4 regions of the Neptuniibacter sp. 2_MG-2023 genome follow, and region 4 is predicted to be linked to each of the others. Evidence: predicted binding sites of a transcription regulator. Region 4 holds the regulator's gene; each other region holds the start of a gene.

Region 1 (7,906 bases), on a different contig from region 4:
TAAACCACTGATCTGATTTAGGTTCAGCAATTTGACCCCAGCGACGCATCTGAGTTAAGTACCAGATCGCATCAGAGTAGTATGGGTAAGTTGCGTTATAGCGGAAGAATACGTTGAAATCAGGCACTTCACGTTTATCGCCTTTTTCGTACTCAAAAGTACCCGTCATTGAGTTAGCGATAACATCGTAATCCGCACCGACATAATCAGACTTTGATAAAATCTTCACCGCTTCTGGGCGGTTAGCATTATTGTTGTCATCTAACCATTTAGCGGCACGAATCATCGCTTTAACAACACGGATATGGGTATTAGGGTTTTCGTCCGCCCATGTTTTAGATACCCCGAAAACTTTCTCTGGGTTGTTTTTCCAGATCTCATAATCGGTTACGACTGGAACACCAATACCTTTAAACACGGCTTGCTGATTCCAAGGTTCGCCAACACAGTAACCATAGATAGTGCCTGCTTCCATTGTTGCAGGCATTTGAGGTGGCGGAGTCACGGATAAAAGCGCATCTGCATCGATTGTGCCTGATGTATCACCGTTATGAGGCGCGTAATAACCAGGGTGAATACCGCCTGCCGCTAACCAATAACGTAGTTCATAGTTATGGGTAGAAACAGGGAACACCATACCCATGTTGAAAGGTTTACCTTCATCTTTATATTTTTCAACAATTGGCTTTAAGGCGTCTGCTTTAATTGGGTGAACTGGTTTTCCATCAGGCCCTTTAGGTACGTACTGTTTCATCTGATCCCAAATGTCATTGGATACAGTGATAGCGTTACCATTTAGATCCATGCTGAATGCAGTAATAATGTGGGACTGAGTACCAAACCCTATTGTTGCGCCTAAAGGTTGTCCTGCAAGCATATGGGCGCCATCAAGTTCTCCATCAATAACGCGGTCTAAAAGAACCTTCCAATTAGCTTGGGCTTCTAGTGTTACGTATAGGCCTTCATCTTCAAAGAAGCCTTTTTCGTAAGCGATCGCCAAAGGCGCCATATCCGTTAACTTAATAAAACCAAATTTAAGGTCTTCTTTTTCGGGCTCGCCTGTTACTGCCCATGCAGGGGTAGTAATCAAGGCGGCGGCCAAAACCGTACTACTGATGATTTTGCTGAGTAGAGCCGTTTTCTTATTAAGCATGGATCGCTTCTCCAATCTTGAAAAACAAAAAGGCGCCTAACGTAACCACAAATTCGTGATTCGTTAAGGCGCCTTTGCCATAAAATAAACTGTCGGGTTTTTAGGCCCTTGTAATCTTTTGAGAGTGCCCATCATTGAGCAATTCTTTGTGGATTAATAAAGCATGTGCTGTGCCATTAATTATAAATTCTTTTATAAACAGATAGTTAGTTTTAATTTCTTGGTTTTTTGTAAGATTAAACAGAGCTGCCGCGCTGCACAATAGTGCGTGAGTGGTCATAAGAGGTGCGTATTGATGCAAAAAGGGTGTAAGGTTTGTTTCTGACATTATGGGTAGGTTTTCGCTCTTACTGTCGATAAAGCCTAATCAAGAAAAAGGTAAGGCAGAAGATGTGCTTCTGCCTTTAATTTCAGCTGATCCAGCGCTGAAAAAGATCATGGCGGTAGACTGAGAGGCTAATCTCGGAGAAATCAGCTTCTTGGTTTGATAGTTGTCCACACTGCTTCATCTGCTCCAGTATAAAAATACCCTGTTTAGGATCTGGAATGTTAACCGTCGCGCCAGCGAAATGCTGCTCCATTGCCAAGGGTGGTGTGTAGTCAGAAAGCTTAGTGGCGGCTTGATCTAGGTATGGAGGTAGCGCAAGGAGTTGGTAGAGCTCCTCTTTATTGTTGATATCTTCAACCCATTGGCAAGCTTCATATAACGCTTTTACTAATGCTTGGTGGGTATTAGGGTAGGCCGCTGCCCACTCTTGAGTCACACCAAGAACCTTTTCTGTATGGGCTCCCCATATTTTGTGCCCGGTCGTCAGTAAGCCGCCGATCTTCTGAATGAGCGCTAAACTGTTCCAAGGTTCACCTACGCAATAACCATCTATAGCGCCATTAGATAAGCTTGGTATCATCTGGGTTGGTGGAACAGCGATTAATTGCACATCATGTTCTGCATCAATCCCATGTTGTTCAAGCCAGTAACGAAGCTGATAATAATGGTTTGAGTATGGATATACCGTTGCCATGACCGGTTTGACTGAGCTGCTCTTTACCTGTTTTTTAAATTGCTCACCGACTAGTTTGTCGTCTTCCCAGTTATCAATTGTTTTGGATAAGAGGGTATGGCACTCTTTAGATAAAGTGATTGCCGTACCGTTTTGGCTGAGGGATAGGGCGGTTAACATTGCTGTTTTATTGCCATTTAAGCCCAGTGTAGCGGCTAATGGCATAGGTGCGAGCATGTGGGCGCCATCGTAAAGACCGAAACTGACTTTATCCCGTATCGAAGCCCAGGAGGCTTCCTTACACAAAACAACGTTGAGATTATACTTCTCGAAAAAGCCTTTTTCCCTAGCAACAACTAAAGGTGCACAATCTAATAGCGCGACAAAACCGAGCTTTAGTTTGTTTTTTTCAACTGTCAGTAATTCTGACATAAATTATCCTCTCATCTCTACTTGCGCAGGCCGTTCGTTAGTTCCAGAACATCAATAACACTCTGAGCGACATCAGGTAGTTTTTGACCTCGATCCATGGCTAATTTTCGAAGCGTTTCAAATGCTTGTTTCTCATCGCACCCTTGATGCTTCATTAGCATGCCTTTGGCTTTTTCAATAACTTTCCTATCCGCTAATTGAGTTTTAGCTTTTTCGAGTTCTGCGCGTAGTGAACTGTGAGCATCGAAATGAGCAATAGCGGTATCCATAATGGCTTTAACTCGCTCGGGTTGTAATCCGTCTGCGATATAAGCACTGACACCGGCATTGATAGCATCACACATGGTTTTGCGATCGTTTTGCTGCTCAGCGAAAAAAATGATGGGTCTTGGATTGTTCTTACTCATCGTAGACATACTTTCGAGCGTGTCTCGATTAGGCGAATCCATATCTATAATCACGATATCAGGATGAGTATCCTCTACGCGTTTATTGAGATGGGTAGTATTTGGTAGTTGGCAGACGACATAATGGCCTAATGAGTGTAGCGCTTCTTTGAGCGCTTGGACTCTTTCCGGTTCGTCATCTATCAATAAAACATTTAAACGATTCACGTTACTTATTAATCCATATCCGGAGTTGGATAGGAATTAAATAAGCAATAAATGTTCCATTATGGGGCGGTTTTAAGTTTTCTCTATTTTCGCTGCCCATTTGTCTACTTTTAACAGTTAATTGGGCGGCTGTGAAATGAGTTGAGCTTAGCCTGTATTATCAATTGGCACATTGCTTGCTGAGTCACTCATCATATTTATTGATAAAAATGTACAGCATGTTTAGTACATAAAAAATTATAGTAGCGCAACGGAGCGCACTTATCTGGCAACTAGCAGATATGTGGCTCCGTGCCGTGTACGCTGTAAACTGGAAAGTGCATCTGGATTTGTGTGTTACAAAGCAGTGGAGGTTTAGATGCACAAAATGACAACGTGTCCATACTGCGGTGTGGGCTGTGGTGTTGATGCTGATATTCTGGATTCCGGTTCAATCGGTGTTAAAGGCGATAAATCTCATCCGGCTAATTTTGGCAGGTTATGCGTTAAAGGCTCAGCCCTGCATGAGGTATTAGGTGCGGGTGGTCGTCTACTTTCCCCTCTTATAAATAATGTCCCTGTTTCTTGGGATAGCGCACTAGATGAGGTCTCTTCTAAATTTCTTCGCACTATATCGGAGCACGGGCCTGACTCTGTAGCTTTTTACTTATCCGGTCAATTGCTCACAGAAGATTATTATGTAGCCAATAAACTGATGAAAGGTTTTATTGGTAGTGCCAATGTGGATACGAATTCACGTCTTTGTATGTCGTCCGCTGTAGCGGGTTATAAACGTGCCTTTGGTAGCGATACAGTGCCATGTTCCTATGAAGACTTGGAAAAAGCGGAACTATTGGTGCTGGTCGGCAGTAATACCGCGTGGAACCACCCTGTTTTATATCAACGTATGCAGGCTGCTAAGAAAAAGAACCCCTCCCTTAAAGTAGTAGTGGTTGATCCTCGCCGAACAGCAACCTGTGATTTAGCGGATCTTCATTTAGCGCTTAAGCCAAGTACCGATAGTGAGTTATTTTCAGGATTATTGAGCTATCTGGCTGATCAGGATTGTTTAAATCATGATTACATTGAGCAATACACAGAAGGTTTTGAGCTTGCTTTAACTTCAGCCCAGCAGCAGTTTGACTCAGTTTCAGCGGTAGCTAAGTATTGTGACCTAGAGAGTGATATTTTAACAACGTTTTATGAGTGGTTTGCCCAGACTGAAAAAGTTGTGACCTTTTATTCTCAAGGAGTAAACCAGTCTTTTAGTGGCACTGATAATTCCAATGCGATTATTAATAGCCACCTTGCTACCGGTCGTATAGGTTTTGAAGGAGCGGGCCCGTTTTCTATTACTGGACAGCCTAATGCTATGGGTGGGCGTGAGGTTGGCGGTTTAGCAAATCAGCTAGCCGCGCATTTGGACTTCTCTTCGCCTGAGTATATAGATCTTGTCTCGCGTTTTTGGAATGCACCGAATATTGCTCAAACCGAAGGTTTAAAGGCGGTTGAGCTTTTTCAAGCTATTGAAGAGGGTAAAGTTAAAGCGGTTTGGATTATGGGGACAAATCCTGCAGTGAGTTTACCTAATACCCATCAAGTGACACGGGCGTTGGAAAAGTGTCCCTTAGTGGTTGTTTCTGATTGTATGGCGAGTACTGAAACCCTTAAATATGCTGATGTTTGCTTACCCGCAACAGGATGGAGTGAGAAAGATGGCACAGTCACTAATGCAGAGAGAAGAATTTCACGTCAGCGTAGTCTCTTAGCACCTACGGGGGAGGCTAAACATGATTGGTGGATTATTAGTGAAGTGGCCAAGAAAATGGGTTTTGAAGATGCATTTTCTTATCAACATCCAGCAGAAATTTTTGCAGAGCATGCTGCGCTCTCTGGTTTTGAGAATGACGGCAACAGAGATTTTGATATTAGTCTGTATCAAGATATAGATATTGATACTTATAATTCTTTTAAACCGGTTCAGTGGCCGGTGACTCAGGAAGCACCTTACGGGACTGCGCGTATGTTTTCCGATGGCCGCTTTTTTACGCCATCAAAACGGGCAAGGTTTATACCTATTCAGGCTTCAAGCCCTATTCAGCAAGTCACCCCTGAACTGCCTTATATCTTAAATACAGGCCGTATTAGAGATCAATGGCATACCATGGCAATGAGTGGACGTGCGCGCCGCTTGTTTCAACATAGGGATGAACCTTTTGTGGAGCTTAATCAGGCCGATGCGCTAAAAGAGCAGATCTCTGATGGCGAGTTGGTTAAGCTGAGCCATCCTCAAGGGGATTATATTGGCCGTGCTCGAGTTATGGTATCGGAGCAGCGTAGGGGCGAGCTGTTTGTGCCTATGCATTGGAATAATGAATTTAGTTCCTTGGCTAAAATGGGCGCTTTACTGGAACCCGTGACGGACCCTATTTCAGGGCAGCCTGAGTCTAAACATGGACGAGTCAGTCTTTCTAAACTTAATCCGAGTTGGCAAGGGTGGCTAATGTGTCGCTCTGATTTGGAAATCAATTTACCCGTTGAATACTGGTCCAAAGTACCTAAAGGTGATGTTACTTTTTATTATCTTGCTGATAGTGTTGAGTTGGTTGACGGTATTGCTTGGTGCAAAGAGCATTTAGGGGATGTGTCTATCTGGTTAGAAGATCCGAATAGCCAAAACTTTAGAGCAGCGGGGCTAAAAGGCGAAGCACTTGAATGGACTTTTTTTGTTATGCCTTATGGAGAGATACCTTCTACACGTTGGTTGGAGGAGATGTTTTCTGAAGCGGAATTGTCGATTGATCAACGCCGTTTTATCTTGAGTGTAACCGGATGTGAAATTGAAAATCCCGGTGAGATGATCTGTAGTTGTTATCAAGTAGGTAGTAATGCCATAGTAGAAGCGATAGGGTTAGGTTCTAGGACGGTTGATATGCTAGGGGATAAGCTTAAGTGTGGAACTAACTGTGGATCCTGTATTCCTGAATTGAATGCTATATTGGCAAAAGAGCTGAAATAAACAATGATAACCAGAGAGGGGCCATTGCACTGAGTGTAGAGCTTTTCCAGAGTAGAGATAATTATAGGCATCGTTAGGTGCCTTTTTTTTACTGACTATCTTATTAGATAGGTTAAGTATCTACTTAGGCTTTAGGTTTATGCTGTTAAAGGAGGAATAGTGAAAGCTAAAATTATACGTTCTATATACCTCATAGTCGGTTGCTTATGTGTCGTTCTTGGATTTATTGGCGTAATCCTACCGCTTCTTCCTACAACACCTTTCTTGCTTGTCGCTACTTTCTGTTTTTCACGTAGTTCTGAACGCCTGCATCAGGCTTTATTAAATAATCGGTATTTCGGTCAATATATACGAGATTGGGAAAATGGCGGTGTTATCCCAACAAAAATGAAGATTCTGGCTACGACAATGATGTTGTTAATGGTTATTTATCCTCTGTTTTTTAAATCATTTCACTTAGGTTTAAAAGCGGGAGTTGTTGCTACGATTATTATTGCGCTGCTGTATATCTGGTCGCGCCCTTCAAAGTTAGAGTTACAAGAGTAGTGCTTCTTTTATTTTGTATAGAGTTCGTTTTATGGGTACTTTTTATATGCTCAAGAGCAGCTTTTTTCTATAAAAATAAATATGGAATAATTAGTAAAAAACACTTTGTTTTTACAAAGTTTAATGGATGTTTATTGAATTGTTTTTTTATATTTTGATCTTATTTAGTGATTTTAAAATGAAATATACTCATTAAAAGTTCGATAAAATTTTAATCAAAACAAATGAGTAATTAATAACCTTTGTTTTGTGGGTGGTTTGCCCTGTTTTTCAAACAGCTTTTATTTTATTCGTTTTAATTAGCTAAAATTTTAATAAAAACAGACTTTTAAAACGCCTTATACTCACTATTTTACAGGTACAAGGTTTGTAATGATTAACTCAATAATTGTGAGTAAAGGCCATGAGCACGATCACTAATAGTTCTTTACATAATTTCAAAGTAGTCATGTTGGATGCTGAATGCCGATATACTAATTGGACTAGAGATGTCACGGCGTCTAATCTTGCGTGGGATTTTGTTCGCTTTGATTCTAAAGACAGTTTGCTTTTATGCTTAGATGAGCAGATTTGTGATGCGGTGATTATCCCTTGCTCTATGCGTGCTCAAGTTGATATTGAGTTGATGGCTCAAATAGCTAAACGCCATCCTACGTCTGTTCGAGTGTTTATGGGGGCAGAATATTGGAATGCTGCTCAAAAAGCGAAAGCGGCGGATGTGGCACACCGAATTTATCCTAGCGCTGTAACGATTGAAGACTTAGGGGCGTCGCTTGAATATCAAATTAAATTACTCCACTTACTTAATCGAAGCTCCTTACAAGCTTATGTAGGGTCTGTTGGTTGCTTGCCGTCACCCCCTAGTATCTATCGTCAACTTACTGATGCTATTAATTCTGATCGAGCAGATTTGGCTGATATTGGTGAAATTGTTGAGCAAGATCCCGCCGTTGTCGCGCAAATCATGAAGCAGGTAAATTCTGCTTTCTTTGGTTTTGAACGCACTATCATTGATTTAAAAGAAGCGATCTCTATGTTAGGTGTTCGTAACTTACGTAGTCTTGCCTTGAGTAGCCAGTTAAATAACCAGTTTAAAAGCCCAGATGATTGGAAGGCATTTTCATTTGAGCAGATGAATGCGCGCTCCTTAGTTGTGGCTCGT
Region 2 (7,906 bases), on a different contig from region 4:
GCAAACTAGCACCCGATTGCGGCAAAAAAGCGCCGCTGGCAAGCCCAGCTCCTTGTTCAGGCAATTGACTCAGCACTGAGCCAAAACCACTAAACAAAGCACCACCAGGAGCTAGCGAAGAGCCACTTGATGACGATACTGATAGATTTAAAGTTAATAGCCCACTACCTGCAGGCATTGATATTTGCTCGCTCATTCTAGGCTCCTATGAATTTGCCTAGTACAACAAAAGCAAAAAAAGGGCCAAGATTACAGGAAGGAGTTTTTCATTACTTGAGCACGCTCATCTATCTGCTTTTGCAAAGCCTTTTCCTCTGCTTGCATTTCAGTTTCGAGCGCCTTATCCGTCAGTTTTTGCATACCCTTCATACGTGCGTATGAAGTTTTCCAATGCTGTTCAACTGCCTCAAGTTCTTTTAAGTTCTGAGCCATGGCATTGCTCTGAGTATCTTTGGCATCTTGTATCTTCTGCATAAAAGCTTGCTGTGCATGCAATTGTGCACCGGTACAGCCTTCCGCATTGACCCCTAGATAATTTTGATGGTATTCAGCTAAATATTGATCCAACTGCCCCATAGTTTTCTTATCTTGTTCAACTCGCTGACGACTAGCCGCAAGAAACTGATCCGCCTGTTTCTTTTTTCTCTCGGCAAGATCAAGAACCAACTGTAATCGCTTTGAACGTTTACTCATTTCTGCAAGCCATTATTTGCTGGGCGACGTATTTGCTGGTTTAACTCCGCTTGTGGAGGTGTAGAGATAACCATAAACATCTGCTGCATAGATTCTTTTAGCGCGAAGGATTCATTCATACCCTGACACAGATAAGCGCTAATTGAAGGTAAATTTTCTATCACAAAATCAGTATCAGGATCACTTCCCTTAACATAAGCCCCTACATTAATAAGGTCTTCATTTTGATGATACTTAGAGTATAGCTGCTTAAACCGCATTGCCATTTTTAGATGATCCGCTTCAACAATCTGCGGCATCGCACGACTAATTGAGGCCTCAATATCGATTGCAGGATAATGTCCTTGTTCAGCCAAACGACGCGATAGAACAATATGCCCATCCAAAATCGCACGTGCCGAATCAGCTACAGGATCTTGCTGATCATCCCCTTCAGTCAATACCGTATAAAACGCAGTAATAGAACCACTACCCTCTTCACCATTACCTGCTCGCTCAACCAGTTTAGGAATTTTAGCAAAAACAGAGGGCGGGTACCCTTTAGTTGCAGGTGGCTCACCAACGGCCAGCGCTATTTCACGTTGAGCTTGAGCATAACGGGTTAGAGAATCCATTAGCAAAAGTACATTTTTCCCTTGATCGCGAAAATACTCGGCTATACGTGTCGATAATTGTGAAGCCCGAAGCCTCATAAGAGGCGAATCATCTGCAGGTGAAGCCACCACAACCGAACGCTTTAACCCCTCCTCACCTAAACTATGCTCAATAAACTCTTTAACCTCCCGTCCTCGCTCGCCGATCAGACCTACAACAATAATTTCCGCTTCAGTAAAGCGCGTCATCATCCCCAGCAATACTGATTTACCGACACCACTACCAGCAAATAGACCCATTCGTTGACCACGCCCGACCGTCAACAAACCATTAATTGTGCGGATACCTACATCAAGAGGCTGTTTTATTGGCTCTCGCATAAGAGGATTAATAATCTCTCCAGCCAAATCCGTTTCAGCTTCAGGCTGCAAAGGCCCTTTACCGTCTATAGGCTTACCAACACCGTTTAAAATTCGACCAAGAAGGTTCATTCCGACAGGGACTTTTCCGGACTCAGAAGAGGCTATAACTCGTGTTCCAGACTGTAATCCATCGATTGGATATAAAGGCATTAAATAGATGCGGTCTCCAGAAAATCCCACCACCTCAGCCTCAACTTTATTTGTTTTGGATAACTCAATAAAACAGCATGCCCCCACAGCACACTTAATACCGACAGCCTCAATCGTCAAGCCGATCATACGCGTGATGCGACCCTCTACACGCGGGCAAGGAGGATCTATTCGGTATTGAGAATAACGGGATAGTTTTTCTAGGAGCTTACTCATGATCGCCAGCGGCTTCATGTTTTAGATTGTTATAGAATTGCTCTACAACTTCGGAAAAACGCGCTTCAACCTCATCTTGAATCAAAGTACTTTCAGTTTCAAGACGAAAGCCACCAGCTGCAATATCAGGAGAAACCTCAACCACAAGAGATGCCCCTGGTAGAAGTAGTGATTCCTCAATAAACTCAGAATCGTCTGCACTTACTTTGAGAAGCACTGTCGTTATGGGTTCAGGCAACTGCTGTAAGCCTTCTCGAATAGAAGATAGAAGCAAATCCTTTCTTGTTAACAGCTCAGCACCTACTGTTTTTTCAGCCAATAAAACAACAAGTTTCACTAACTCTTCTTCGATAGCTGCGGTCGATTCGTCCAGTGGGGTTTGTAATTCAGACAACAGATCTTTAAGCATTGTTTGAAGCCTTTCGACCTCTGACTCACCCTGCTGAAAACCCTCTTTGTAACCAATTTCTCGTCCCGCAACTAAACCTGCAGCATGCCCTTCCTCTTGACCTTGACTACGCCCTTCCTCCAAACCCGCTGCAAGACCTTCAATACGTGCGGTTTCTCGAATAGCTTCAAGTTCAGCGACAGTAATCTTTTCTGCAGCAATAACTTCATCAACAACAGTAACTTCGGCAATCGTTTTATGCTGAAGCGCAGTAGCGGTCGTAGAAGACTTTCCCATTTGAGGTAAAGTCCAGCTTTGGGCATCACGCACATCTTCAGCCCTAATACGTTTATACGCCTTAGTTTCGTTAGACATATATCAATTACACCATCGCCTCACCACCACCGCCAAGGATAATTTCACCATCATCGGCAAGTCTGCGTGCAATGGTAAGCACCTCTTTCTGTGCACCTTCAACATCACTAACCCGCACAGGACCTTTCGCTTCAAGGTCATCTTTAAGCAATTCGGCAGCACGCTTAGACATATTTCTAAAGATTTTTTCTTGCAAGGCTACATCTGCGCCTTTTAGTGCAATCACTAACACATCCGTTGACACTTCACGCAAAATAGCTTGAATACCCATATCTTCAACATCAAGTAGATTATCGAAAACAAACATTAGATCAGAGATGCTAGACGCTAAATATTCATCCGATTCCTTAATGCTCTCCATCAACTCCACTTCCATATTAGAGTCAATAAAGTTCATGATATTCGCAGCTGATTTTACGCCGCCCAAGGTAGCAGTGCTCGCACCGCCTGCGCCAGCAAATTGACGCTCCAATATATCATTCAACTCCTGTAACGCTTGCGGCTGAATACGATCCAAAGCAGCAACACGCATAAGAATATCAAGGCGTTGTTTTTCATCGAAACACCCTAAAACACCCGCCGCCACATCAGGCTCAAGATAAGCAACAACCACCGCCTGAATCTGCGGATGCTCATAACGAATAATTTCTGCGATTTGTCGAGGCTCCATCCAGCGCAACGTATCAAGGCCAGACGTATTGGTGCTCATAAGAATACGATCGAGGAGAGTTTTAGCTTTTTCTTCACCTAACGCCTGATTAAGCATAGAGCGAATATAGATATCGTTATTAATGCCTATACCGGTTTGGTCGCTAACCAATCCCATAAAGTCACCTACAACCGATTCTACTTTTGTTTGAGGAACATTATTTAACTGTGCCATCGCCTCCCCAATCATTTGAACCTCTTTAGGGCCCATATGTTTGAGAATCTCTGCAGCGTCAGTTTCACCCAAGCTAATCAGCAGGATGGCGGCCTTATCAATTTCACGCCCCCCCTGATCTGCTCCGTCACTCATTATCACCTACCCATTGTTTAACTGCCTGCGCTACTCTCGCAGGATCTTCGGCCACCATACTACGAATAGCATTTAACTGATAATCAAAACTTTCATTGGGGGTAGGTAGTAATTCATCATCACTGCCAAAGGTCACAGAGTCAGACGAAAAGTCAGCGCCATCTAACCCAGCCAACTCAGCACTCACATCACCAGCAGCACCTAGACCAGCCACATGACCAGCAGTACCGGCTGTCGCCAAGTTACGTAAAATCGGTCTTAAAATCCCAAAGACTAAGACCAGAACAAAAATAACAGCCATTGCTTGCTTAGCGATATCCCAGATCCAATCTTGCTTCCAGATCGGAATATCCTCTGTCACTATAGGTTCTTCAGCGACAAAGGGAGTATTTACAACATTAACACTATCACCACGCAAGGCAGAAAAACCTACAGCATCTTGGACAAGTATACGTAAGCGTTCTAATTCATTCTGATCCCAAGGCGCTCTGATCGCATCACCGCTTGTGGGATCCACGCTAGACAGATCATCTACCACAACCGCTACAGTTAGACGTCTAACACGCCCTTGTTGATGCTTGGTATAACTGATCGTTCTATCCAATTCATAGTTTCGAGTCGCCTGCTTACGAGCGGAACCTGGAGATCCACCTTCCGCCGCAGCGCTGTCACCCGACCCTACTTGTTCAGGAACACTACTTGGCCCCGGCGGCTGATTAGATAATGCACCAGGCACTCCAACAGGTGCGCTTCCGCTAACACGAGATTCATCCATCGTTTGCTCACTACGCAACGCTGGCAGATCCGGATTATAAAGTTCATCCGTTTGTTCAACCGCTGTAAAGTCCACATCAGCAGACACTTCAGCACGGAAACGCCCAGCCCCCACAACAGGCTGCAGAATACTATTGACCCTATTGAGCAACGTTCCTTCTAGGCTTCGTGTATATTCAAGTTGCTTCGCTGCTAAAACGACATTAACGTCTTTGTCGCGCATATTCAGCAAACGGCCCTGCTGATCAACCACTGTTACATCTTTAACATTAAGAGCAGGAATACTTGAAGCGACTAAATTAGCAATTGATGCAACTTGATCCCGTTCGAGAGCTCGACCAGAAAAAAGTTCTAAGAAAACTGAGGCTGTAGGCTTACGAGTGTCACGAATAAACACCGTATCTTTAGGTATAGCTAAATGCACCCGAGCATTTCGAACGGCCGTCATACTAGCGATTGTGCGCGCCAGTTCACCCTCCAAACCTCGTCTATACCTTGTCGTTTCCATAAACTGACTGGTACCGAGGCTTTGCTCTTTATCCATTATTTCGAAGCCAACAGTTTTATCCGCAGTAAAACCTTCAGCCGCTAGCTTTAAACGTGCTTGATGAACATATTCATCAGGCACCAATATAGCCCGACCATCCGCATCAAAATTATAGGGCACATTGTATAAACGAAGTTGTTCGATAATCTGATTCGCATCAGAAAAAGAGAGATTACTAAAGAGAACTCGCTGTTCGGGCTTTTGAGACCACAGAACAACAGCAAAGCCTATAGCGACACTGGCAGCCAACCCAACCATCAAACCGAGTTGACGTACAATGCCTAGCTTATTAAAGCCTTGCATTGGGTTTCCACTTAACGTTTCAGAACCACCAGCCACAGCCACTCACCTTGAATTTCTATTTTTTATTAGATCGGCATATTCATAATATCTTCATAAGCTGAAACCAAGCGATTACGTACTTGGGTCATAGCTTGAAAAGATATAGACGCCTTCTCGGCCGCAATCATTACTTGCGGTAAATCGATACTCGAATCACCTTGCTCGTATGCAACCGCCAACTTTTTGGCATTCACCTGAGTATCATGAACACCATCAACGGCATTTTTTAAGATATCCCCAAACGACGTTCGTCCTACAACACCATTTTCCTTCAAACCTTCTGGCGCAATATGCGCAACATCAGAAGAAGTGGCTTGGACCTGCGCTTTAATAGTCCGCATTTGCATAAGAACGCTATTTATATCTGCTCTTTCTACCATACCAACACCAAGCGGCAATTTATTGACATTATAATCACACTTAGCACTTCATCAATAGAGGATAACAAAATAATGTCATTATTTTGTCTATTAAAACTATAAATGAGTACATATGGTAGAAATAAAGCAAAAAACGGGCCATAAGTCCCGCTAATCTTTTGACGTATTACCGATTAATAATGCGCTTCTGGCGGATCGCCGTATTTTAGACGCACATACATCAAAGCTACGGTCAAAGCATCACCTATAGCAGTATGCCTCTCCAACATGGGGATATCTAACTTTTTCGATATAGTATCAAACCGTAAATCGACATTACCACCGACAGACTTCCACTTGATGATATCGTGGTAGACGTGCGAAAGCTCCACCGCTTTATTCGGCAAACCAAAGCCATATAGCGGCCTGATAAATTTATCTAACATCCGAATATCATAATTCACGTAATAGCCTAAAATCGGACGATTACCGACAAATTCAAGCACCTGCTGCAAGGCATCTTCAATCTCTATACCTTCCGCTAAATCGCTCTCACGAATTTTATGAATTTTAATAGAATCGCCACTCAAAGACTTGGGTGGCTTTAATTTAATATCTAACCGCTCACTCGCGAGTACTTTGCGACCTCTAATCTTAACCGCACCTATAGATACAATTTCGCCTTGTTTCACATCTAAACTAGTGGTTTCACAATCAAGCGAAACAATCTCGTCGCCACTATAGGACTCAAAAAGATGGGCGAACGGACCCGCTTTGTGATCGTATTTCTCTTTTATTCTTCTAACCGCTCTGGGTATTATCATCAACTAACCCCCGAGGTGATATCTAAGCTCAAGATGCTTCTTAAACCCTTTTACAATATGCAAAGCATCTCGCAACAGATCACGCTCCATTTTATCTAACGACTGCAATTCAATTAAGTTAGGTGTTTGATCATGCCCACTTTCACTGCACTCTATGCGTTTAATTTGCTGCCTTAACCTTAAACTAATAAACAGACTTAGCGCTTCTGCTAGTTCACTACCATGTTTTTTCTGTAACTGATCCTGCTCGACCAACGCCTCAATTCGCTCAAATGTATTTGTCGCCTTAATACGATACTCAAGCGCAATCGTTCGAATACCATGAACAACAGGAAATATCCCACCCTTCTTAATATCTAAGTGCCCTTTATCTTTTAAGTTACCAAAGAAGGTTAACGGCGTATCAAACTCTAAGGATGCTTTTGCAAAATGAGAGAAAAACACATCATTATTACGTAAATGACGCATAAACCAGTTACGACTCGCTTTAAATATAGCAGGGTTACCCGCTACAGGTTTAGCATCTATAGCGATAGCCAAGTTCATCTGCGACTCACAGTCGCACTTTTCAGCCCACTCCCTCAACATCTGAGTCCACTCACCCAATGAACGAACCCAAGCGGGATTTGATACCATAATATTACCTGGGCACGGAGGAAAACCAAATCCGATCAAAGTCTCACTAAATCGATTTAAGGTCGCCTGCATCTCCGGCCAAACCAAACCATCTCGATAAATAACAGCATTATCTTGATCTGTTTTCATGATTTGCTCACCACGCCCTTCTGAGCCCATCACTAAAAGGCAAACATGGGGCTGCATATCAGAAGGAATGATAATATTGAATAATTTAGCAATAATCCGGCCATTCATTGCAGCCAAGAGGTCCATGGCAAATCGAGTCTTAACACCATGGGAGACTAAAGCCTTAATTAAATCATCTAAGCCCTGAGCAGCCTCTTTTAGATCTTCAACCGTTTGCGCTCTCTCAATCCGCAAACCAATCACATGAGAATGACTCGAAAAATAGCTCAACACATCCGTGAGCTCTACTATCCCACTCATCTCAGCTCCCTGCATAACCACAACACGTTCAATGCGCTGTTGAGTCATGATAATCAACGCATTGAACAGATAGTCATCTGGCTCAACTGTGATTAAGCGGTAACTTGCTATCTCCGCTAGATCCGTATCCATCGACATC
Region 3 (7,906 bases), on a different contig from region 4:
ATACCCCGTTAGGCAAAACATCATGCACTGTAACGGTAATATTACCGGTTAAGTTGTTACTCATATCAGAGGTGCCTTCGCCCTCAAACGCAGTCGTAGTTGACGGCAACGTAAAACTAACCGGCTTACCCAGTGCCGTAACAGGTGAACCAAAGACAGTAGCTTGCTCTAAAGAGGTGGTACCCTCTTTATCAATCTCAGTTGTAGCGCTTTTTTGAGAGCTTGTACTCTCCTGCAAGGCAATGGTTAAGATGTCACCAACGCGATGCGCACGCCCATCTCCATACAAATTAATACTAGTAGCAGAGCTATAGATAGAACCATTAACTGGCTGTGCTTCCGTTAAACCTTGTGGACGAATAGGCGCATATTCAGGATTATTTGGTTGTACCTGTTTTTGCACACAACCGGTAAGCAATACACTGATAGCGACAAGCGCAAGGAGTACTTTGTTCATCTCAAAACCGCCTTTTATTATTCAATTAAAGCTGCTGACTCACGTAAGAAAGCATCTCATCTGCCGTAGAAATGACTTTAGAGTTCATCTCATAAGCTCGCTGAGTGGTAATCATATCCACCAGCTCTTGTACTGAATTTACGTTGGAACCTTCTAAGGTGCCTTGTATTAACTGTCCCGTACCATTCTCTCCAGGGTTACTAACAAGTGGCCCACCACTTGAAGCAGATTCTTGGTAAAGGTTTTGTCCTAAAGAAAGGAGCCCTTGGGGATTAACAAAATCAGCCAGTTCCAATTGACCTATTTCAGTCGGTTCAGAATCCCCCGCTACCGTAACTGAAACAATGCCATCGGTACTGATCGAAAAGTTAGTTACCTCCTCTGGCAATGTAATCGCTGGTTCCAGTTGATAACCTTCCGCTGAAACCAATTCACTATCAGAGTTAAGGTGTATCTGGCCATTACGGGTATAAGCCAAATCCCCATTAGGCAAAGTAACTTGCAGGAAGCCTCGGCCATTAATGGCCACATCAAAAGCCTCATCCGTTACCTCTAGGTCACCGGTACTAAACAGTTTTTGCGTACCAACCGTTCGAACACCTGAACCTATTTGCAACCCTGAAGGGAGTTGCGCCTCTTCTGCCGTTTGCGCACCCGGCTGGCGGCGAACCTGATACATTAAATCTTCAAATACAACCTGATCTCGTTTAAAGCCAACCGTTGAAACGTTTGCTAGGTTGTTAGATATCACCTTCAGGTTTGTGTCCTGAGCTGTCATACCTGTTTTAGCTACATTCAGTGCACCGTGCATCTATCTATCCTCGGTTGGTTCTATGAGAGCTTCAAAATGGATGTGGCAGCTTCGGAATTTTCTTCAGCTGTTTTCATCATTTTTATTTGCATTTCAAACTGACGGGAAGATGTAATAATCCCCGTCAACTCACTTACAGCATTGACGTTACTCGTCTCTAAATATCCAGCTCTAAGCCTGACATTCAAATCCGCTTCTAACGGGGCTTGAGCCCCAGTAGTCATTAAGCCATCAGTACCTTTAAATAAGGTTTTAGGGTCTGGGTTCACCAGTTTCAACTGATCTGCCACTAATAACTCGACCGCATTATCACCGACGGGACGAATGGTAATAATACCGTTCGTTGCAATATCAATATTTTCAAAAGGCGGCAAAGCGATAGGTATTCCGCCATTGCCCATCACCGGCAAACCACTGCCCGTGACCAGTTGATTAGCGGCATTCATCTGCAGAGAACCGGCACGGGTGTACCCTTCCGTGCCATCAGGTTTGAGTACAGTCAACCAACCATCACCCGCAATTGCCACATCCAACTTACGACCGGTATCAATCAGCGAGCCACTCGACATATCTGTAGCTGGACGCTCAGTTTGGGCATAAACACGTGAGGCATAACCCTCTCCAAACACTTGCATAGCGCGGGCTTGAGCAAGATCCGACTTAAAACCTGTTGTGTTGGCGTTAGCAAGGTTATTGGCATAAGACTGCTGCGCAAGCATATTTTCTCGCGCCCCACTCATTGCTAAATAAAGAACCTTATCCATCTATCACTTCCAGAATTTGGCGGCAAAACCGCGTTTATTTCTATGAATTTATTTTTCTCTAGTTATATAGATAGCAACACACGTGCCAAAAACGAAAAAAGGCCGCTAATGCGGCCTTTAATGAAGCAGATATAAACCTTATATCTGCAAAATATTCTGCGTCACTGTATTGAGTGTTTCCAAGGTTTTCGAGTTTGCCTGGAAGTTACGCTGCGCTTCGATCAAAGAAACCAATTCAGCTGAAAGATCAACGTTAGATTGCTCTAAAGCAGCCGATTGTAAGGTACCATTCAAGCCTGTACCTGGTGGATTCACAATCGCATCCCCTGAAGCGAGCGTTGAAGTCCACTCTGTATCACCGGAAGGTGATAAACCTGACTGGTTTTCAAACGTCGCTATAGCAACAACACCTAAGTCCTGAGTTTGACCATTGGAGAAGCTTGCAACCATCTCACCGGTGCCCGCAAACGTAACCCCGATCAAATCACCTTTAGTATAACCATCTTGAGTCGATGCTTTAACAATAGATGAGGACGCAAACTGAGTCGTATTAGCGATATCTAGATCAATCACAGTTGTCGAATCCGCTGGATCCGCACCGGTAATCGTAATCGTTGGCACAACAGAGCCAGCAGAGAACTGATCACCGTTAATACCCGTTAGCAAACCGTTAGATGGATTAAACTTAACTAAGATCGGTCCTGGTTCAGTTCCTGTACCCGTTTCACCTGGGTCCAGCTCTTTACCTATATCTAACTGCTCAGATCCATTTAAGTAAGCATACATTCTGTATACCCCCTCAAATGAATTATCACCGTTCTTCACAACCGCTGCATCAAAAGGTGCACCTGCAACAGCACCGGAGGTTTCGGTAATAGTGATCGCTTCAGCGGGTGTAATATCCCCTGATTCAGCTTTATAAGTCACTACCACTTCTTGGTTGACGTTATCGTAGATAACCGACTCTACACTTGGGTTTGCATCTAAGATCTTAGCTTCGCTTGCTGTTATCGCTTGGCCAATCTGATCAGCGGTAGAACCAATACCTAAAGTACCAATTGAAATTCCACCAACCTCAAGCACAACAGCTGCGGTCAAAGGTACTTCACCGCTATCAATTGCAAAAGTGTATGTCTCATTAGCATCAATTTCTTCAATCTCAGCCACTGCAGATGAACCTGTCACTTGCACTAAATCAGGTTCTGGGTATTCAGATTTAAACCGAAGCGTAATATCACCCGCCGCATTAATAACCACACTTCCGATTCGAGCATCACCCGTAACAGGATCCGTTAGATCACTAAAGAAAGCACCCGAAGAGATAACATCCCCAGCCGCATAGCCTGCAAGCTCAGTCATATGAGCTGCCGTTACCGTAACACCCGAGATAGTATCGCCAGCAGTCAAAGAGGTAATTTGTTGCTGAGCCTGCACGGGACGTGCTTCAGCCATGTTGATCTTAACGGTATGTTCATTACCTAAACTATCAAAGGTACGAACCGTTGTACTATAAGTAAAAGAACCCGGTTCATCTTTATCATAATCAGATAATAGCGTCGTAGAATCTTCTCGGGAATCGATATTGAATGAGAGATCAATCTCTTCCGTCGCTTTAGGCGGACTCTCTTTCTCCGTTACGGCTAAGTTACCAATCGGTAAACGATTACCCTCTTCATCTAAACCGTAACCCTGTAGGTATTTACCGGTTTTCGATACCATAAAGCCATCTTTATCTAGCTCAAATGCACCAGCACGGGTATAAGTTGTGCCGCCTTGGCCATCATCAAGCTGAAAGAAGCCTGAGCCATTGATCGCTAAATCAAGGTTGTTATTAGTAAACTCGACCGTACCTGCTTGGAAATCCTGAGCGATATCGGTAACGGTAACACCCGCACCGGCAACATTCGAAGAACCCGCACCGACAACTGCTGTTGCATAAATATCACCAAACTCCGTACGTGAAGATTTAAAGCCTACCGTACTCGCGTTCGCGATATTATTACCAGTTACATCAAGGTCTGTAGTTGCTGCCTTCAGACCGGTTACTGCTGTATTAAAACCTGCCATTATCCTGTCCTCACACGCCGATCTGTTTCACGTCGCTGACATCAAAAGAGCCTGCGTTCGTATTTACTTTCATACCGATACCATTCTCACCCAACGTCACGCTGTTGACTTGATAGGCAAGGTTCGTATCAATTGCACTGTATTCACCATCATCTAAACGCTCAACCGTGAATGTGTAATCCCCTGCTGGTAGCTCAGGATTACCATCCTCATCAAACGCCATCTGCCAAGCAAACTCATGCTCACCTTGCTCAACTGCTCCGAGCTGCATAGTGTCTACAAGAGAACCACTTGAGTTATAAACTTTGATACGCACGTCCGATGCACTTGTATCTAAATTAAACGAGCCATGGGCATATGGATTTGCCTGCGTACCCACTTCAGATGTATCGCCCGGAATATAAACAGATTGACCAACCATCGCTGAAGCCTGCAAAGCCGCTTGGCTTGATAACATCGACTGCGACATCGCATTGATCGATGTATTTAGCTGATTAATACTTTCTACCTGTGACATGGTAGCAATCTGTTGCATGAAGTCAGTCGTATCAGCAGGGCTTGAAGGGTCCTGGTTTTGCAACTGAGCAATCATTAACCGCATGAACATATCACTATCTTCATCCGTCTGACTCGTTGCAGTACTCGACGTCTGATTGGTCTGATTGATTTGTTCAAAGACGTTTTGATTTACGCCACTTACAGTACTCATGGCTATTTAGCCTCGCGTCTTAATTTGTTTATTACTGTCCAAGGCTGATGGTTTGTTGCAACATCTGCTTGGCCGTATTTAGAATTTCAGTATTAATTTGGAAGGAACGAGAAGCAGAGATCATATCTGCCATTTCCTCTACCACATTAACATTTGGGTAATAGATAAAACCTTGTTCATCCGCCATTGGATGCTCAGGGTTATACTCTTTGCGCAGCTCTGCTTGGCTTTCAACAATACCTAATACTTGTACGCCCTGACCTGCTGCAACCCCAAACTCATTATCAGCAAGTGGATCTGTTTGCTGCACCGAAAAAACAGGCTTACGTGCGCGGTAGGTTTCATCAATACTAGAACTGATACTTTCAGCATTTGCCATGTTACTTGCTGTAGTATTTAAGCGGATCGTTTGCGCATTCATCGCTGACCCTGCAATACCAAAAACATTACTCAAAGACATGACTATTCACCTTTAATCGCTGATTTCAGCCCTGTTATTTTTTTATTCAACAACTGGAAAGATGTCTGATAATCCAGTGCATTCTCAGTGTAACGAGCCATCTCTTGCTGAACTTCAACCGTATTACCGTCAACAGATGCCTGAGAAGGAATACGAAACATCATGTCAGCGGCAAGATCAGGACTTAATAACGTTGTTTGATGCTTAGGAGATGTTGCCGCCTGTTTAATTGTCATCTCAGATGCCTGATTTAAGATCTGAGAAAACTCTAAATCTTTTGCTTTAAAATTAGGCGTATCGGCATTAGCAATATTATTAGCCAGCACTTCTGCGCGACGTGCACGATATAATAGTGCATCATCATGTATCCCCAGCGCTGCATCAAAGCTAATTGCCATCAAACGATCTCCTTTATTGAATACGTTCTATTAAGCAATACACATACCAAAACAAAAAAATCTTTATTTAACAAATAGATATAAAAACACAGACTAATATCCGCTAAATTTACCGGCGAGAAACGGCAATATAAAACCTCTTCTTTGCCGCCCGGCAAACAAATAGAGATAAAAGCGGAAGGCGAAGGCGGAAAGCGGAAAGCGGAAAGCGGAAAGCGGAAAGCGGAAAGCGGAAAGCGGAAAGCGGAAAGCGGAAAGCGGAAAGCGGAAGATAACTAAACCGCAGAAAGAGATCTACGGCTTAATATAGATCGGATATCTATCAGATTGCTTGATAAATTATCCCAGGCTGACAATGAATCATCTGATATTTATCAGATAAACCTGACAAAAACTCTGATGCTCCCAAAATCAGATAACCTCCAGGTTTTAACACCGAATGCATCTTAGTTAGAATTTCAGTTTTTTTCTCACTGGAGAAGTAAATCAACACATTACGACAAAAAATAACATCGAACTGGCCCAGCGCAGAATACTGGCCTAACAGATTAATGCTTTGAAAACGCACACGCGCTTTAATATCAGGCTTAACAACCCAGCTACCACCGGCAGTCTCACTAAAATGCTGAACTAAGCGATCCTGAGAAAGCCCTCTACCAATCGCTAACATCTCATACTCACCACGTCGAGCTTGGGCTAATACCTGCGTAGATATATCGGTGGCAACAATCTCTTCTGATAACAACTTACCCGGAGTTTTCTTTTTAAACTCATCAAACGTCATGCTGATGGAATATGGTTCTTGTCCGGTAGAACATGCAGCCGACCAGATACGTATTTTTGAACCTGATCCACGACTTAATAGCTCAGGTAAAATACGATCTCTAAGAATATCAAACGGATGTACATCTCTAAACCATAACGTTTCATTCGTCGTCATCGCATCAATAACTTGCTCACGCAATTTCATTGAAGCGGGGCTCTGAAGTTTAGTAATCAGGTCTTTTAAACTAAGACAGTTTTGCTCTTGAACGATTTTGCCCAACCGGCTTTGAACTAGGTATTGCTTATGTTTAGCCAGCAATATACCGCTCGTCTCTTCAAGAAAGCGACTAAATAGTTCGAAATCAGAATCCGTAATAGCAAAACCAGCCCGAGGCGTAATACTCATGAAGAGTAGGCACTCCTATTCAACATGCGCTGCTACTTTGTTTCAACTTGATGAATACGTTGCACAACCGCTGTCGCCAAATCATCAGGGTTAAATTTGGCAAGAAAGCCATCAGCCCCAACTTTTTTAACCATTGATACGTTAAAACCACCGGATAGGGATGTATGTAAAACAACATGCATAGTTTTCATACGCTCATCATCACGGATCATAGAAGTTAAGGTATAACCGTCCATTTCAGGCATTTCTATATCTGAAATAACCATCAAAAAATGAGTCGTAACATCAATCCCACGATCGGCCAAATCACATAAGAAATCCCATGCCTGGCGACCATTATTACAAGCTGTAACTTTAATCCCTAGACCTTCCAAACTACGCTTCATTTGGTTACGCGCAACCGAAGAGTCATCAGTTATAAGTATCTGGTACTCTTTGGCCTTTTCACGAAGCTGATCATCAGCTACCTCTTTACTTACCTCTGTAGGCATAGGGTAAAGATCAGCAAGAATCTGCTCAACATCTAAGATCTCTATCAGTCGATCTTCGTGCTCAAAAATAGCTGTCAGATAGTTTTCTACACCTATTTCTGTTGGTGGAGCCATAATCTGATCCCACTGCGTATTCAGAATACGATCTACTTGGCGCACTAAAAATGCCAATGTACGACGATTGTACTCAGCGACAATCAAAAAACAGTCGCGACGTTGATCTTTAGGTACAGACTCACGCCCAATCGCTTCTGACAGATCCAATACAGGAATTGTCTCACCACGAATATGTGCCATCCCTTTAATCGCAGAAGTCTGTCTAGGGACCTCTGTAAGTTTTGGGCACTGTAAAACTTCTCGTACTTTAAACACATTAATGCCGTACTGCTGATCGCTTTCCAAAGCGAACAATAATAGTTCGAGCCTATTCTGGCCCACCATCTGAGTACGTAGGTTTACACTATCTAGGATACCTGACATGATCTAACAATCCCGTAGAGATTAAATCAATTCTATTTTTATATTACACACAAATACGCCACCCTGAATATTGATGACACAACGTGAATACTTATAAT
Region 4 (7,906 bases):
CCTACTCTTTAGGTGTGAGTAAATTGGTTGTCGGCCTAACCATTGTAGCTATAGGAACTAGTCTGCCTGAATTAGCAGCCTCGGTAGCGAGTGCGTTAAAAAACCACCACGATATAGCTATAGGTAACGTTGTAGGTTCAAACATATTTAACTTAGTAGCCGTTATGGCTATACCTGGACTCATCGCTCCTATAGGCATGGACGAGATTGTTCTGCAGCGAGACTATGTTGCAATGTTAGGCTTAACCTTCCTACTTCTAGCCTTCGCATTATGGCAAAAGCCTCCATCCATTAGTCGCTTCGAAGGGGGGATTCTAGCCTCCGCCTATGCAGGCTATCTCATCCTGCTATACACTATGACCGTTTCTTAAGATAAAAGTTGATCACAAAGATGAGCACACCTGACTTTCTACATTCAGCTAAACGAACTATCACGCTAGAAGCCGCTGCTGTGGCCGATTTACTAAAATATCTCGACCACAATTTTGTTCATGCCTGCCAATTAATGCTTAATTGCACAGGTCGGATCATTGTTACCGGTATGGGAAAGTCAGGTCATATTGGCAAAAAAATCGCTGCGACTTTAGCCAGCACAGGCACGCCCGCGTTCTTCGTTCATCCAGGAGAAGCGAGCCACGGCGATTTAGGCATGATCACCGCCGATGACGTTGTAATTGCTCTATCAAACTCGGGAGAAACAGCAGAAGTCATTACAATTATTCCTCTACTCAAAAGGATGAACACACCTTTCATCAGTATTACAGCTAACAAAGAATCCACTTTATCTCAAACCTCTGCTGCTAACCTCCACATCGGCGTAGAGGAGGAAGCCTGCCCCCTTGGTCTTGCACCCACCTCAAGTACAACCGCCCAATTAGTACTAGGTGATGCCCTCGCTATTGCACTACTTGAAGCAAAAGGTTTTAGCGCAGAAGATTTTGCATTTTCTCACCCAGGCGGCACTTTAGGCAGACGACTACTCCTTAAAGTTAGCGATATCATGCACTCAGGCGAAGCCACACCTTGTGTAACCAGCGGAACATTATTAAAAGAAGCGCTTTTAGAAGTAACCCATAAGCGTTTAGGTATGACTGCCGTAGTTGATGACAAAAAGCAGCTTATTGGTATATTTACCGATGGTGACTTACGACGCTCGCTTGATGACGATGTCGATCTCCACAAAACCTTAATTGATGATGTAATGACCGCAAACGGTACAACAGTAACTGCTGAGATGCTTGCAGCAGAATGCTTGCAAATTATGGAAACAAAAAAAATCAATGCACTGATCGTGACCAATGAAACGAATCAGCCTATAGGCGCTCTTAATATGCACGATCTATTAAAAGCGGGAGTTATTTAGTGTCAGAGTCTTCATTGCAGCAACTAAAAAACATCACCCTTGCGGTATTTGACGTTGATGGAATACTCACCAGCGGTCAGCTGCTATTTTTAGCGGACGGCCAAGAAGTCAAACAGTTCAACACTTTAGATGGCTTAGGCATTAAGCTATTAATGCAAGCAGGTATCGAGACCGCTATTATTACCGGTCGGCGCTCGCCCCAAGTTGAATTACGCAGCCAATCCTTAGGTATCAATTACCTTAAACAAGGCCGAGAAGATAAACTGATTGCTCTCAACGAAATCTGGGATAAAACAGCTCATAACGCATCAACCACCGCCTATATAGGTGATGACTTCCCTGATCTTTCAGCCATTATCCAATGTGCTTTTGGTGCGACCGTTCCTAATGGTCACCCTTTCGTTAAAAAACACGCAGACTGGTGTACATCCCGTCAGGGAGGCGAAGGCGCTGGGCGTGAATTTTGCGAGCATATCCTTGAAGCACAAGGAAAATTGGATCAACTTAAACAGATGTATTTATAAATGTTAGATCTAAGCAATAAGATAAGAGTGGCACTCGCTGCTATTATTTTAATACCTGTATTACTTTATTGGGGCTTTGCATCTTCCCCAAATGAGGGACCACGCACCAACAACTCCCTGCTGCACGGAATAGATTATTTTGTCGAAGAAGCAACCATCAAAGAGTGGAATAGCGAAGGCAAACTTTCAAGAGTGCTAAATACAGCCAAGTTAGAGCACTACCCTAACCTGAGCCTAAGCACACTAGATCATCCTGAGAGTATTAGCGTTAGAAATGATGGATCTAAAGTTAAACTTACATCAAACACAGGCACGGTTTTAGATGATAATAATCAAACAAACCTTGCAGGAAATGTCATAGTTAATGATAATCCTGATTCTATATCAGCAACCATACTTAACACTGAGCAACTGACAATCTATCCTGATAAAGATTATGCAGAAACTGATGAGCCCGTTAAGATCACATCACAACAAAGCATACTTGAAGGCGTAGGTATGGATATTGACTTCAATAATCGAGTTCTTAACTTACACTCTAGGGTAGAAGGGACCCATGACAATGCAAAATAAGCGTTATAATCTAGCCTTCATTCTTTTGGCTGTTGCAGTGTCGAATGCGTACGCCCTTCCTGACGACCAAGAACAGCCGATTTACATTACGGCAGATACTGCACAAATTGATGACAAAACAGGCATAACCACCTACAAAGGCAACGTCATTATCAAACAAGGCTCACTTCTCATTGAAGGAGAGCATGTTGATATGTATCGTGGTGAAGAGGGAGTTGAAAAACTTATTGCCAAAGGAAGCCTTGCACATTTCAGACAACTTCCAAGGAAAGGAGATCCATACAGCGACGCTTGGGGCAAGCACTTACTTTATCAGGTAGATGATCAAAAACTCACTATTACCGAAGAAGCTAAAGTCGTCCAAGCAGAAGACACTTTTACTGGAAACAAGATCGTTTATGATCTAGATAAGTCGATTGTGAACGCATTTGGTGGCACAAGCAAAGACGAAACAGGTGAGCCAGGACGTATAAATATGGTCATTCAACCTAAAAAGAAAACTAAGGCCAACTAACCCTATGAGCTTATTAGAGGCCAAAAATCTTGCCAAACGCTATAAAGGCAGGGAAGTTGTTAAAGACGTTTCACTACAGATAAAGAATGGTGAGATCGTTGGCCTTTTAGGCCCCAACGGCGCGGGGAAAACCACTTGCTTTTACATGATTGTTGGTCTGGTTCAAGCCGATAATGGCGCCGTTAAAATCAAAGGGCAGGATATCAGCGCACTACCTATGCATGGCCGTGCTCAGCAAGGTATAGGCTACCTTCCCCAAGAGGCTTCTATATTTAGAAAACTGTCTGTGAAGGACAATCTACTTGCGATTTTAGAAACAAGAAAAGACTTAGATAAACACGCTGCCCAGTTAAAAATGGAAGAGTTGCTTGAAGAATTCCATATCACACACATAAAAGACAGTATGGGCATGAGTCTTTCTGGTGGAGAACGTAGACGTGTAGAAATTGCACGGGCATTAGCAACCGAACCCGAATTTATTCTATTAGATGAACCTTTTGCAGGTGTCGATCCTATCTCAGTGAATGACATAAAGCAGACCATTCGCCACCTTCAATCAAGGGGCATTGGTATATTAATTACTGATCATAATGTGAGAGAAACCTTAGATATATGCGAAACAGCTTATATTGTTAGTGAAGGTACAATCCTTGCTAACGGCTCACCAGCCGATATTATGGCAAACGAAGCAGTAAGAAATGCTTATCTGGGCGACCAGTTCACACTTTAAGCATATACTTAGCTATAAATGAATTATGTAGTTTCAGGAGTTTGTCCCTTAGTATTATGAAACAAGCGCTTCATCTAAAAATTGGGCAACAGCTCACAATGACCCCACAACTACAGCAAGCAATTCGCTTACTGCAGTTGTCTACGCTTGATCTTCAGCAAGAGATTCAAGAAGCATTAGAGAGTAATCCTATGCTTGATGTCTCTGAGGACGAACACGCCTCGGCTTCCGAAACTCAAGAGAGTAATTCACAGGCACCAGAGACAGAATCTGAAGCTACAGCCACCGCGACAGCCGAAGCCGAGCTTGACGACAATATTACAACTGAAGACAACTGGAATGAGAAAATACCAGAAGAGCTCTCAACCGATAGTAACTGGGAAGACACATTCCAATCATCAGGCCCAAATCTAAGTCAAAGCAAAGAAGATTTTGACTCTTTCGAATCTAATGACACTGCAGAAGAAACACTGCAAGACCACCTTCATTGGCAATTAAACCTTACCCCAATGAGTGATATTGATCGCCTTATTGCAACGAACATTATTGACGGCATCAATCCTGATGGTTATTTAACCATCACTCTGGATGAGATCTTAGATCATTTCCATGCGCAAACAGGTGAGCAGTTTGAAGAAGTAGAACTGGATGAGATTGAAGCCGTCTTGCACCGCATACAACAATTTGATCCAGCAGGTGTTGCCTGCCGTGACCTCAGCGAGTGTTTAAGCATACAGTTACAACAACTGCCGCCTGAGACACTTTGGAAAAATGAAGCGATCAAAGTTGCACAACAATACATTAAGCTACTCGGTGCTCACGATTACCGTCAATTGATGAGAAAAACACGCTTAAAAGAACCTCAACTGCAGCAAGTTATACAGCTGATTCAAGGCCTAAATCCAAAACCTGGCGCCTCAATCAGCAGCAGTACCGCTGAATATGTTATTCCAGACGTTCTTGTTACAAAACAGCAAGGTGAATGGCGCGTTCACCTCAACCCAGAAGTTTCCCCTAAGCTACGTATCAACTCAGGTTACGCAGGTTTAGTAAAACGGGCCGATAATAGCTCTGATAACACCTACCTAAAAAACCACCTGCAAGAAGCACGATGGTTTATTAAAAGTTTACAAAGCCGCAACGAAACCTTATTAAAAGTGTCAAACGAGATAGTAAAACGACAAATTGGCTTTCTGGAACATGGCGAAGAAGGCATGAAGCCAATGGTGCTTCATGACATTGCTGAAGCCGTAGAAATGCATGAATCCACTATCTCTCGAGTGACCACACAAAAGTTTATGCACACACACCGTGGAATATTTGAACTAAAATACTTCTTCTCGAGTCATGTAAGTACAGCAACAGGGGGCGCAGCGTCCTCAACCGCTATTAGAGCGCTTATCAAAAAGATGGTGGCCGCTGAAAATAATGCTAAACCATTAAGCGACAACAAAATTGCACAATTTCTTGATGAACAAGGCTTTAAAGTTGCTAGACGTACGATTGCGAAATATCGCGAAGCGATGGGTATTCCACCGTCGAATGAAAGAAAGCGTTTAGTTTAATAAAAGAGTGGCAAGAGTAGTATGTCACTGCAATAAATAGGAGAAACCTATGCAGATCAACATTACTGGACACCATGTAGAATTAACTGAATCAATGAATGATTATGTGCTCTCGAAACTACAAAAGATTGAGCGTCATTTTGATAACATCACCAATGTGCAAGTCACACTCAGCGTAGATAAACAACGCCAGAAAGCTGAGGCAGAGATGCACTTAGCGGGTGCCCAGCTCTTTGCTACACATGAACACGAAGATATGTATGCTGCAATTGATGGCCTTACTGACAAGTTAGATAGACAAGTCATTAAGCATAAAGAAAAAACTAAAACTCACAAATAACCGGTCTGTATCCAAAAAATTATGTTGCTTCATGAACTATTAACCCCCTCAAGCGTCCTTTGTGGCCTTGAGGGTGGCAGTAAAAAGCGGATTCTGGAAAATGCTGCTGAAATAATATCGGAGCAACATCCCGATATGAGTTCATCATCAGTATTTAACGGACTTCATTCGCGCGAAAAACTTGGCAGTACAGGCATAGGCGATGGGATTGCCATTCCACATTGCAGGCTGGCAGAATGCACTGAAGCTAAAGGCTATCTAGTCAAACTAGATACACCTATAGACTTTGATGCTATCGATGGTAAACCCGTTGATCTTCTATTTATTTTGATTGTTCCTGAAGACTCAACATCTGAGCACTTAGCTACACTAGCCTCAGTTGCAGAGCTCTTTAGCCAAGAAGAAGCCAGAAACAAACTAAGAGAAAGCCAAGACAGTCATTCTCTGTATGAGACTTTATGTAAGTTGAGTGCTGCCTAGGAGTTAAAATGAAGCTTGTTGTGATTAGTGGTCGTTCCGGCTCAGGAAAAAGTACAGCATTACAAGCTTTAGAAGATATTGGCTTCTACTGTATAGACAATTTGCCGGCTCTCTTACTACCAGACCTTGTCCAACAGATGAGTAGTGACCCGAGTCACCCTGACCAGATAGCGGTCAGTATTGATGCGCGCAATTTGCTCAGTAACTTAGCCAAATTTCCAGATATTTTAAATCAACTTCGCCAAGATCATTGGGCTGAATATGAAGTTATTTTTTTAGATTCATCGGAAGCCACCTTACTCAAACGTTATAGTTCAACCCGACGTAAACACCCTCTTTCAGATACCCATAAGAATCTACAACAATCAATTGAGTCAGAGATACAGCTTTTAGAACCTATCGCAAGCTTAGCCGACATCCGAATAGATACTACGCGCTTATCCCTGTATGAGCTTCGAGATACAGTCAAACTTCGGGTTGCCAACCGTAAAGCTCAAACCTTGTCGGTTCAATTTGAATCTTTCGGTTTTAAGCATGGTGTGCCTTTAGACGTAGACTTTGTCTATGATGTACGCGCCCTACCCAATCCTCACTGGGTTCCAGATCTACGCAAATATACAGGCCAAGAGAAACCGGTTCAGGACTTCCTAGAGGAATCACACGAAGTTCGAGAGATGGTAGAAGATATAACTAACTTCCTCGAACGCTGGCTGCCCCGCTTTTCAGAAAATAACCGTAGCTATATTACGATTGGCATTGGCTGCACAGGGGGGCAACACCGATCTGTTTATATTAGCGAACGTCTAGCTTCTCATTTCTCTCAACATATGGATAATGTCCATGTTCGTCATCGTGAATTGAGCTAACTATCATGCAAGAAAAAAAACTACTCATCATCAATAAACTGGGGTTACATGCCCGAGCAGCCGCTAAGCTTATTGGTGTAACATCACGTTTTTCATCCGAAATTTTATTGGAGAAAGACGGACGTGCAGTAGATGGAAAAAGCATTATGTCTGTGATGATGCTGGCAGCTAGCAAAGGTACAACCTTAACTGTTAAGATCACAGGCAATGATGAAGAAAGTGCTATGTCGGCCATTGAAGAGCTTATCAACAATAGGTTTGATGAAGACGAATAAAACTCTTCATATTAATTCTTAGGGTTATCCCTTCAGCTTCCGTTATAATCAAAGCATTACATTCTATTTATTCTTCTACTGACAAAAGAAGACCGAGCAAAGTCCATAAGCGATAAAACCATGGCCGTTGAAGAAACTAAATCACATTTTGATAAGCTAAACGATGCTTTAGATAGTGGTGAGTTTCGTCAAATTCGCTTTACCCTAAACAATACTTTGCGACCAACCGAAGTTGCCCGCTTAATTGAGAAATCACCTCCCAAAGAGCGTCAGATCCTTTGGAACTTAATCTCACATGATTTAGAAGCCGTAGTACTCCAGCATTTAAACGACGATATCCAAGCGGACATCTTAAGTCGCATGAATACTGAAGAGGTGCTAGCACTTACCGAATCTCTTGATTCTGATGATATGGTAGATGTGCTACAACAGCTACCTAATAGGGTAATGAAAGAAACCCTACGCATCATGGACAAACAAAATCTGCGTAGGGTTGAAAAGCTGCTCTCCTATCCGGAGGATACTGCCGGCGGCTTAATGAATACAGATACAACAACTATCCGTCCAGATATTAGCGTCGAAACAACCTTACGTTACATTCGTCGCCACGATGAAATCCCCGAAATGACGGATAGTCTCATTGTTGTCAGCCGAAAAGACTCATATATAGGTCTGC

Evidence for each region. The regulator sigma-54, encoded in region 4, starts transcription at its own class of promoters, with help from an activator protein. The targets are predictions, from matches to a motif close to TGGCACNNNNNTTGCTNT.
Region 1: a site for sigma-54 is predicted at 3,366-3,383, ahead of Q4486_RS02725 (nitrate reductase). Genes of this name have one in related genera too.
Region 2: a site for sigma-54 is predicted at 6,023-6,040, ahead of fliE (flagellar hook-basal body complex protein FliE). Genes of this name have one in related genera too.
Region 3: a site for sigma-54 is predicted at 5,698-5,715, ahead of flgB (flagellar basal body rod protein FlgB). Genes of this name have one in related genera too.

The regions. Positions count from the first base shown of each region.
Region 1 covers NZ_JAUOQC010000002.1:33,384-41,289, forward strand. Annotated here, with positions in the region: gene Q4486_RS02710 (CmpA/NrtA family ABC transporter substrate-binding protein) at 1-1,153, opposite strand, end outside; gene Q4486_RS02715 (CmpA/NrtA family ABC transporter substrate-binding protein) at 1,564-2,586, opposite strand; gene Q4486_RS02720 (ANTAR domain-containing response regulator) at 2,604-3,200, opposite strand; gene Q4486_RS02725 (nitrate reductase) at 3,559-6,198, shown strand; gene Q4486_RS02730 (YbaN family protein) at 6,358-6,744, shown strand; gene Q4486_RS02735 (HDOD domain-containing protein) at 7,148-7,906, shown strand, end outside.
Region 2 covers NZ_JAUOQC010000009.1:117,312-125,217, reverse strand. Annotated here, with positions in the region: gene Q4486_RS10375 (flagellar hook-length control protein FliK) at 1-196, opposite strand, end outside; gene fliJ (flagellar export protein FliJ) at 250-693, opposite strand; gene fliI (flagellar protein export ATPase FliI) at 690-2,075, opposite strand; gene Q4486_RS10360 (FliH/SctL family protein) at 2,068-2,838, opposite strand; gene fliG (flagellar motor switch protein FliG) at 2,846-3,856, opposite strand; gene fliF (flagellar basal-body MS-ring/collar protein FliF) at 3,849-5,480, opposite strand; gene fliE (flagellar hook-basal body complex protein FliE) at 5,546-5,899, opposite strand; gene Q4486_RS10340 (3'-5' exonuclease) at 6,073-6,702, opposite strand; gene Q4486_RS10335 (putative nucleotidyltransferase substrate binding domain-containing protein) at 6,706-7,906, opposite strand, start outside.
Region 3 covers NZ_JAUOQC010000021.1:18,505-26,410, forward strand. Annotated here, with positions in the region: gene flgH (flagellar basal body L-ring protein FlgH) at 1-457, opposite strand, end outside; gene flgG (flagellar basal-body rod protein FlgG) at 483-1,268, opposite strand; gene flgF (flagellar basal-body rod protein FlgF) at 1,289-2,032, opposite strand; gene Q4486_RS15010 (flagellar hook protein FlgE) at 2,171-4,099, opposite strand; gene Q4486_RS15015 (flagellar hook assembly protein FlgD) at 4,110-4,808, opposite strand; gene flgC (flagellar basal body rod protein FlgC) at 4,840-5,268, opposite strand; gene flgB (flagellar basal body rod protein FlgB) at 5,271-5,666, opposite strand; gene Q4486_RS15030 (protein-glutamate O-methyltransferase CheR) at 5,989-6,837, opposite strand; gene Q4486_RS15035 (chemotaxis protein CheV) at 6,870-7,808, opposite strand; gene flgA (flagellar basal body P-ring formation chaperone FlgA) at 7,892-7,906, shown strand, end outside.
Region 4 covers NZ_JAUOQC010000007.1:32,899-40,804, reverse strand. Annotated here, with positions in the region: gene Q4486_RS08435 (calcium/sodium antiporter) at 1-371, shown strand, start outside; gene Q4486_RS08430 (KpsF/GutQ family sugar-phosphate isomerase) at 392-1,363, shown strand; gene Q4486_RS08425 (HAD family hydrolase) at 1,363-1,887, shown strand; gene lptC (LPS export ABC transporter periplasmic protein LptC) at 1,888-2,460, shown strand; gene lptA (lipopolysaccharide transport periplasmic protein LptA) at 2,444-2,974, shown strand; gene lptB (LPS export ABC transporter ATP-binding protein) at 2,979-3,704, shown strand; gene Q4486_RS08405 (RNA polymerase factor sigma-54) at 3,761-5,269, shown strand; gene raiA (ribosome-associated translation inhibitor RaiA) at 5,319-5,609, shown strand; gene ptsN (PTS IIA-like nitrogen regulatory protein PtsN) at 5,631-6,089, shown strand; gene rapZ (RNase adapter RapZ) at 6,098-6,955, shown strand; gene Q4486_RS08385 (HPr family phosphocarrier protein) at 6,961-7,230, shown strand; gene mgtE (magnesium transporter) at 7,351-7,906, shown strand, end outside.